DNA from 2 places in the Polaromonas sp. DSP2-3-2b2 genome. Region 1 is predicted to be linked to the other one. Evidence: predicted binding sites of a transcription regulator. Region 1 holds the regulator's gene; the other holds the start of a gene.

The links. Region 1 encodes FNR, which switches genes on or off when oxygen is low (the NO sensors DNR and NnrR bind a similar motif). Its sites were predicted from a motif close to TTGATNNNNATCAA; they were not measured.
Region 2: ACP7AD_RS02585 (DUF3149 domain-containing protein) is a predicted target of FNR. The motif match lies at 2,026-2,039, and genes of this name have one in related genera.

Annotation. Positions count from the first base shown of each region.
Region 1 covers NZ_JAFCTH010000020.1:16,041-20,194, reverse strand. Annotated here, with positions in the region: gene hemN (oxygen-independent coproporphyrinogen III oxidase) at 1-887, opposite strand, end outside; gene fnr (fumarate/nitrate reduction transcriptional regulator Fnr) at 1,124-1,846, shown strand; gene ACP7AD_RS14815 (hypothetical protein) at 1,885-2,178, opposite strand; gene ACP7AD_RS14810 (nitrogen fixation protein FixH) at 2,246-2,503, opposite strand; gene ccoG (cytochrome c oxidase accessory protein CcoG) at 2,524-3,990, opposite strand; gene ccoP (cytochrome-c oxidase, cbb3-type subunit III) at 4,040-4,154, opposite strand, start outside.
Region 2 covers NZ_JAFCTH010000002.1:132,004-136,157, forward strand. Annotated here, with positions in the region: gene ACP7AD_RS02575 (efflux RND transporter permease subunit) at 1-344, shown strand, start outside; gene ACP7AD_RS02580 (efflux transporter outer membrane subunit) at 490-1,908, shown strand; gene ACP7AD_RS02585 (DUF3149 domain-containing protein) at 2,094-2,237, shown strand; gene glmM (phosphoglucosamine mutase) at 2,406-3,737, opposite strand; gene folP (dihydropteroate synthase) at 3,883-4,154, opposite strand, start outside.

The sequences.
Region 1 (4,154 bases):
GGCAGGGCAAAGTAATCCATGCCGACGTGCACATAACCGGCATCCTGAAAAGCCGAAAGAGTGTGCGACAACATGGAGAGCCTAGCGCTGGCGCCAGGCAGTTCAGCCGCATCAATCCGGCGTTGCGGCTTGAAACGCTGGGGCAGATGGGCGTAGGCATACAGGGCGATTCGGTCCGGCCGCAGTTGCAGGACCTGCGCCAGCGTGCGGTCAAACGACTCCGGCGTTTGTCGCGGCAGCCCGTGGATCAGGTCAATACTGACAGATTCAAAACCCCTCAGACGCGCGGCTTCGACCAATGAAAAAACCTGCTCGGCAGGCTGGATGCGATGGACCGCTTTTTGCACCGCCGGATCGAAATCCTGGACCCCGAAGCTCAGCCGGTTAAATCCCAGTTCCGCCAGCGTGGCAAGTCGCGCGGGATCAACGGTTCGTGGATCGACTTCAATGGAATACTCTCCGCCCGGTGCAAACTGGAAACTACGCCGCAGCATGGCCATCAACTGGCGCAGTTCGCCATCATTTAGAAAGGTAGGGCTTCCGCCGCCCAGATCGAGCAGGCTGACCGCTTGACCCGTGCCCAGATGGGCAGTGTACAAATCAAGCTCGCGACCAAGGTAGCGCAGATAAGTTTCACCGCGCTCATGGTGTTTGGTGATGATCTTGTGGCAGGTACAGTAATAGCAAAGCGATTCGCAAAAAGGAATGTGCACGTAAAGCGACAGCGGCAACCGCATGGCAGCCGCCCCGTTTCGGCGCTGCGCGAGTGCCTGCGCTAGCTGTTCGGACGTGAAGGCCTCCACGAAGCGGTCTGTCGTCGGATATGAGGTGTAACGGTGCCCCAGAGCATCGAAACGGCCTATCAGTTCGTGAATGGGGATGGGCATACAATCTGCTGCAGGTACGTTTGCGACGGTTCCTTGAACGCGCACCCGCGGCTACGGAGCAGGCACAGCCAATGTATCGTGAAGTTCGCCTTGTTTGTTTGACATATGTCAGCGGTCAGCATGTCTAAAACCATGTAACGAACCCTCGTGAGGAGAATGTCATGTTTGAGGTTACACCAGAGTCCATGGGGACGGGCAAGCGCGGAGAAGCCTCAAGCGACGCCAGACTCCAGCCCATCAATCCTGCCGCCATAAAAGTTGCATGCTCCAATTGCAACCTTCGTGAACTCTGCATGCCCATGGGCCTGAAGGCCGATGAGATGGACAGGATCGAGGAAGTGGTGGCTGTACGTCGTAAGGTCAAACGCGGCGGCCGCCTGTACAGCAACGGTGAAAAATTCACGTCCCTGTTTGCCATCCGCACCGGCTTTTTCAAAACATGCATTACCACCGAAGACGGTCGTAATCAGGTTACCGGTTTTCAGATGGCTGGAGAGATCATCGGTCTGGACGGCATCGTCAGGGAACACCACACCTGCGACGCTGTAGCGCTGGAAGACGCTGAAGTGTGCGTGATGCCGTTTGACCGCATCGAAGAGTTGTCCAGGGAAGTTGTATCGCTTCAACGCCATGTGCACAAGATCATGAGCCGCGAGATCGTTCGTGAACATGGCGTGATGCTGCTGCTGGGCAGCATGCGCGCAGAGGAGCGCCTGGCCGCCTTTTTACTCAATCTGGTCCAGCGACTCCATGCTCGCGGCTTCTCGCAATCCGAACTTCTGTTGCGCATGACGCGAGAGGAAATCGGCAGCTACCTAGGCTTGAAGCTCGAAACGGTCAGCCGAACTTTTTCAAAATTCGTCGAAGACAAAATTGTGGAAGTCAAGCAGCGCCATGTGCGCATCCTTGATACCGAAGCGCTCAAACTGATCGTGAACAACAACCAGAAAACCTGCTGACACTGAAATTTTTCTGTGTGGGCTGACTGACAAACGTTTTAATTTGCCTTCACTTCTTTGGCACCGCTTTCGAGCCGACCATCTGCGGCCAATTCGCGACGATTTACTTCGAATGGCGACATGGCAAGCAGGGTCGTCAAGGCACTCGACACCATGGTCAGCAGCCAGAATACAAAAAAAGCCAGCGTATAGACGGCGTCCCGAGACAACGCCAGAGGCTGGCCGAACCAATGCAGGCTTTGCGGATCAACCAGGGCAAACACCAGCATCTCTATCACGCCCGCCACCAGAAAGGCAGGCCATGCAATCCACATCATTCGTTGGGCCAGCATAGAATTTAAATCTTTCTTGCAACTTGAGGACTGAATGGACGGATCCTTACCGAATTTCCTTCACTTTTCAAGGCTCGGCAGGCACCTGGACACCTGTGGCCGCATGATTTCGGGCCTGCATCGCTGGCGCCATGTTGGTGGAGGATGCCTCCCGATCCGCTGCAACCGACCGCGTTGCCTGACCGTAGCTGGTCACGACAGGATCGGGAACCTTGATGGCCAGGTACAAGGTGATGAATGAGGCGACGATCACTACGGCGGGTCCTGCGAAAACCATCCACACATGCCCAAATTTCCACCAGGGTTGTCCGTGTTCTTCGTTCATGATATTTCCATTGTTATATGTTAGCGGGGCACCAGAAATACCGACTTCTCGACCACGCGTCCAGGCGAGTTGACAGCCTCGATTTCAAAGTGGATTTCATGCGAGCCTGGACTTGCAGCCTCGTACGGCAATTGCAGGGTAATAGGAACCCCGCGCGCTTGGGTTGCATCGACAGTGAGTGTGCCTTCGGAGGCTAGCATCAGACCCGGCAAGCCTGTGGCGGTAATGCGGTAATGCTGGGTGGTTTCGGTCGCATTCATCACTTGCAGGCGATAAACATTTTCGATCTTTCCGCCGCTGACGATACGCGCCAGCGAAGCACGGTCACGAATCACGTCGACCTTGAATGGGGAGCGCAACGCCAAACTAATGAACAAGGCGGCAGTAACGCCCAGCAAGATGGCCGTGTAGACCAGCACCCTGGGGCGGAATATGCGACGCAAAAGCTGCGATCTGCCCCAGCCCTGTACCACCGCATTCTGTGTTGAATAGCGAATCAGGCCGCGCGGATAGTTCATTTTGTCCATCACGGTATCGCACACATCGATGCACGCCGCGCAACTGATGCACTCGTATTGCAGACCTTTGCGGATGTCGATCCCCGTCGGGCAGACCTGGACACAAAGTGTGCAGTCAATGCAGGAACCCAAGTTCAGGGCAGTCGGATCGGCCTTCTTGGAACGAGATCCGCGGGGTTCACCGCGCGCCTCGTCATAGGTGACAATCAATGTGTCCTTGTCAAACATCGCGCTCTGAAACCGGGCATACGGACACATGTACTTGCAGACCTGCTCGCGCATGTAGCCTGCATTGCCATACGTGGCGAATCCATAAAAGAAAACCCAGAAGGTTTCCCACGGGCCCATGCCTGCATTGATGAAACTGACGCTTAGTTCCTTGATAGGCGTGAAATAACCGACAAAGGTAAACCCCGTCCACAAGGCCAGAGCAATCCACAAAAACTGCTTGCTGGCCTTGCGTGCCAACTTGTTGACGGACATGGAGCTTGCATCAAGTCGCAGGCGTGCCGAGCGGTCGCCTTCGGTGATTTTTTCAAGCCAGAGAAAGATTTCGGTGTATACCGTCTGCGGACAGGCATAACCGCACCACTGGCGACCGGCCACAGCCGTGAACAAGAACAGCGCCAATGCCGAAATGACCAAGATGCCCGAGAGGTAAATGAAATCCTGCGGGTAAAGAACCAGACCAAGAATATAGAAACGCCGTGCTTCCAGATCAAACAATACGGCTTGGCGCTGACCCCATTCCAGCCACGGAAGGCCGTAGAAGACTAGCTGGGTGATAAAAACCGTGGCCCAGCGCCACTTTGAAAAAAATCCCGTGACGCTACGTGGATAAATTTTCTTCTGAGCTTGATAAATGCTGCCAGTCTCACCATCGCCAGTTGCTGACGCGGCCTGCAACTGCTCTCCGGCCATTACCGTGATGGGAATGACTTTTCGAGGAGTTGGCTTTAAATTATCCACAAGTACTACTCCATGCAAAGCCCCAGTAGAAGCCTTGCCGGGTAAAAGATCAATTCAGCGCTACTGCGCCTGGCTTGTTTGACAAGCTCCAAACATACGATGCCAGAACACGAATCTGGGATTCGGTCAGTTTGTCCTTTTGCGCAGGCATCTGGTTTACCTTG
Region 2 (4,154 bases), on a different contig from region 1:
CGCTGGACGCCGAACGCGCGCGCGGCCTGAGCGCCGTGGACGCGGTGCGCGAGGCCTGCCTGCTGCGTTTCCGGCCGATCCTGATGACGACGATGGCTGCCATCCTGGGTGCGCTGCCGCTGGCCATCGGCTTTGGCGAAGGGGCAGAGTTGCGCCGGCCGCTGGGCATCACCATCATCGGCGGGCTGATCGCCAGCCAGTTGCTCACGCTGCTGACCACGCCGGTGGTGTATGTGCTGCTCGACAAGCTGCGCCGCCGCAGCGCGTCCGAACGCCACCTAAGCCGCCATCCGCATGACCCGTCCGACGAGCCGCCCGCCGTCCGGCCGTTGCAACCGCAATGAGCCAAGCCGTGCTGATTTTTTTACCCCACGCTAAAACCGCTGTCATTCCCGCGAAGGCGGGAATCCATGGTCCTTCGCCAAGGCGGGCGTTTTGCGGCGTCTGGATTCCCGCCTTCGCGGGAATGACGAATTCATAAAGTTACCCATGCGCTCAACACTTCATCCCTGCAAACTCCTCGTTGCGGCCTTGGCCGTGGCGCTCGGCGGCTGCGCCGTCGGCCCCGATTACGAGCGCCCCGCCACGCCCGACATCAGTGCTTTTAAGGAGGCCGCCGGCTGGGTAGCTGCAGCGCCCGCCGATGCGCTGGAACGCGGCCCCTGGTGGAGCTTGTTCGGCGACCCGGTGCTGGGCCAGCTGGCCGCCCGGGTCGATGTGTCCAACCAGAACGTCGCCGCCGCCGTGGCCGCTTATGCGCAGGCCCGCGCCGTGGTGCGCGAGCAGCGGTCTTCGCTGTTTCCCTCAGTCACGCTGGACGGCGGCGCCAACCGGTCGCACAGCAGCGCCAGTTCCAGCAGCAGCACCAGCGGCGGTCGCACCGGCAACAGCTACCAGCTCAGCATGGGCGGCAGCTGGGAGCCCGATGTCTGGGGCCGCCTGGGCCGCGCGGTGGAGAGCAGCACGGCCAGCGCGCAGGCCAGCGAAGCCGATCTGGCATCGGCCCGGCTGTCGGCGCAGGGCGAACTGGCCGTCAATTACCTGACGCTGCGCCAGGTCGATGCGCAAAAAGCGCTGCTTGAAAGCACCCTCGCCGGTTTTCAGCGCAGCCTGGAAATCACGCAAAACCGCTACACCGCCGGCATCGCGGCCAAAACCGATGTACTGCAGGCGCAAACCCAGCTGGCCAATGCCCGGGCCGACGAGGCCGGGCTGCTGCGCCAGCGCGCCCAGCTGGAACACGCCATTGCCGTGCTGGTGGGCGAAGCGCCGGCTAACTTTTCCGTGGCGCCGCAAGCCTGGAAGCCGACAGTACCTGAAATTCCGGTCGGCATTCCCTCCACGCTGCTGCAGCGCCGCCCCGACATTGCGGCGGCCGAGCGCGCCGTGGCCGTGGCCAATGAAAAAATCGGCATCGCCCGCAGCGCCTACTACCCCAGCCTGTCGCTGGGCGCCTCGTATGGGTTGGGCTCCAGCCGCGTGGCCGACCTGTTCAGCGCGTCCAGCAGCGTCTGGTCGCTCGGCCTGTCGGCGGTGCAGGCGCTGTTCAACGCCGGCGCCACCACCGCGCGGGTGCAGGGCAGCGAAGCGGCGCATGCGCAGGCGGTGGCGCGCTACCGGCAAACCGTGCTGACCGCATTCCAAGGGGTTGAAGACCAGCTGGCCGCAACCCGCATACTCTTGATGCAACAAGATTTGCGCCGCCAGGCGTCCGAAGCCGCCGACCAGGTCGAGCAGCAGGTGCTCAACCGCTACCGCAGCGGCCAGGTCGGCTACACCGAAGTGATTACCGCCCAGGCCACCGCGCTGAGCGCGCGCCGCACGCTGGTGCAGGCCATGGCCGACCGCCAGACCACCGCCGTCGCCCTGATCCAGTCGCTCGGCGGCGGCTGGCAGGCGGAGCAATGACACCGGTAGCCGCGCGCAATTCAAGGCCTCCTGCAATGAAGCGGGAATCGTTTGCCAGCAAATTCATGGCCGACAGCGAGGACACATGCCCTGAAAACTGAGTGCAACGGCCCACTGTTGACCTGGATCAGAATGCCCCTAGAGCGAATGAGGGATAGTCGTTTCAAACAAAAGGAGCTAAGACCATGAAACTGCTGACTGACCTGTTTTCCACCGACTATGGCCTGATGAGCATTGGGGGAATCATATTCATGTTGTGCATGATGGGATTTTTTATTCGGTTGTTCATGGGCAAGATGAAACACGATCCGACGGCCCCCCGCAGGTAGGCTGCCAGGGCGGCCGTGGGCGTTTCGACCGCGCATGTGGTCACGCCGCGCCTACCCAAACTCGATCACGACAGCGACAATGACAATGACAATGACACGGTGTCGGCAATGTTCTTCGGCGCAGCGTCCAGCGTGCTGCCGGCCGGTCCGGTCGCCGGTCAGGCTGGCTCAGAAGCGCACCGTGTCGGCCACCCGCTCGGCACAGGCCCTGGCCTGTTCTGCATCGCGTGCCTCGACCATCACGCGCAGCAGCGGTTCGGTGCCGCTGGCCCGGATCAGGATGCGGCCAGTGTCGCCCAGTTCGATCCGCACCGCTTCGGTTTGCGCCGCAAGTTCCGCGCTGTCTTTCCAGTTCTGACCGGGCTTGAGCCGGACATTGATCAGGGTTTGCGGAAACAGCACCACATCCGAAAGCAGTTCCGACAGCGTCTGCTGGCTGCGCACGCAGGCTTGCAGCACCTGCAGCGCGCTGATGAGGCCGTCACCGGTGGTGTGCTTGTCCAGCGCCAGCAAATGGCCGGAGCCCTCGCCGCCCAGCAGCCAGCCGCGCTTTTCAAGCTCTTCAAGCACGTAGCGGTCACCGACCTGCGCGCGCACAAACTCCAGGCCTTTGGCCTTCAGCGCCACTTCCACGGCCATGTTGGTCATCAGGGTCCCGACAGTGCCCGGGACTTTTTCGCCGCGTGCCAGCCGCTCGTTGACCATCAGGAACAGCACTTCATCGCCGTTGAACAGTCGGCCTGTGGCATCGACCACCTGTAGCCGGTCAGCATCGCCATCGAGAGCAATGCCGTAATCAGCGCCGTTGGCCCGCACGGCGGCCACCAGTGCTGCCGGATGGGTCGCGCCGAAACCGGCGTTGATATTGAGGCCATCGGGCGCGCAGCCGATGGCTATCACCTCGGCCCCAAGCTCATGAAACACCATGGGCGCAATCTGATAGGCCGCGCCATGCGCGCCATCGACCACGATCTTCAGGCCCTTGAGCGTCAGGTCGTTGGCAAACGTGCTTTTGCAGAATTCGATGTAACGCCCGGCGGCATCGTCAAGCCGGCGGGTTTTTCCCAGTGACGCCGAATCCGCCCAGACCGGCGGCTCGTCGAGCGCGGCTTCCACCGCCGACTCCCATTCGTCGTTGAGCTTGGTGCCCTGGGCGCTAAAAAACTTGATGCCGTTGTCGGCAAAAGGGTTGTGGCTGGCGCTGATCACCACGCCCAGGCTGGCGCGCTGCGCCCGCGTGAGGTAAGCGACGCCGGGCGTGGGCAGCGGCCCGAGCAACACCACGTCAACGCCGGCTGAATTGAAGCCGGACTCCAGCGCGCTTTCCAGCATGTAGCCCGAAATCCGGGTGTCCTTGCCGATCAGCACGGTCGGGCGCGCTTCGGTCCTGCGCAGCACGCGTCCCACTGCATGGGCCAGACGAAGTACGAAATCAGGCGTGATGGGAGCCTGTCCCACTGTGCCGCGAATGCCATCGGTGCCAAAGTATTTTCTTGTCATGGGTATTGGTTCTTGAGTTGTTTTGCAGCGTTCAGCCCAGGAGGGCATGGCTTCGGTCTGATTTTATGGCCGTCCTTTGGGCTTGGACGGTTCGATTGCCACATATTGCGCACCGCAACAATCAGGCGCCCGGCGCCTTGGCGTGTCAGCTGGCGGCTTTCCAGACTTTCAGCCCCTGCACGGTTTCCCGCACGTCATGGACTCGCACAATGCGCGCGCCGCGTTCGACGGCGAGCAAGGCGGCCGCTACGCTGGGAACCATGCGCCCCTCCGGCGAGGCCGTCTCCGGGTCATCGCAGACCGCCGCCAGCGATGACTTGCGCGACCAGCCTGCGAGCAGCGGATAGCCAGCCGCCAGGAATTCACGCTGGCGCGCCAGCAGGACAAAATTCTGCTCGACGGTTTTCCCAAAACCCA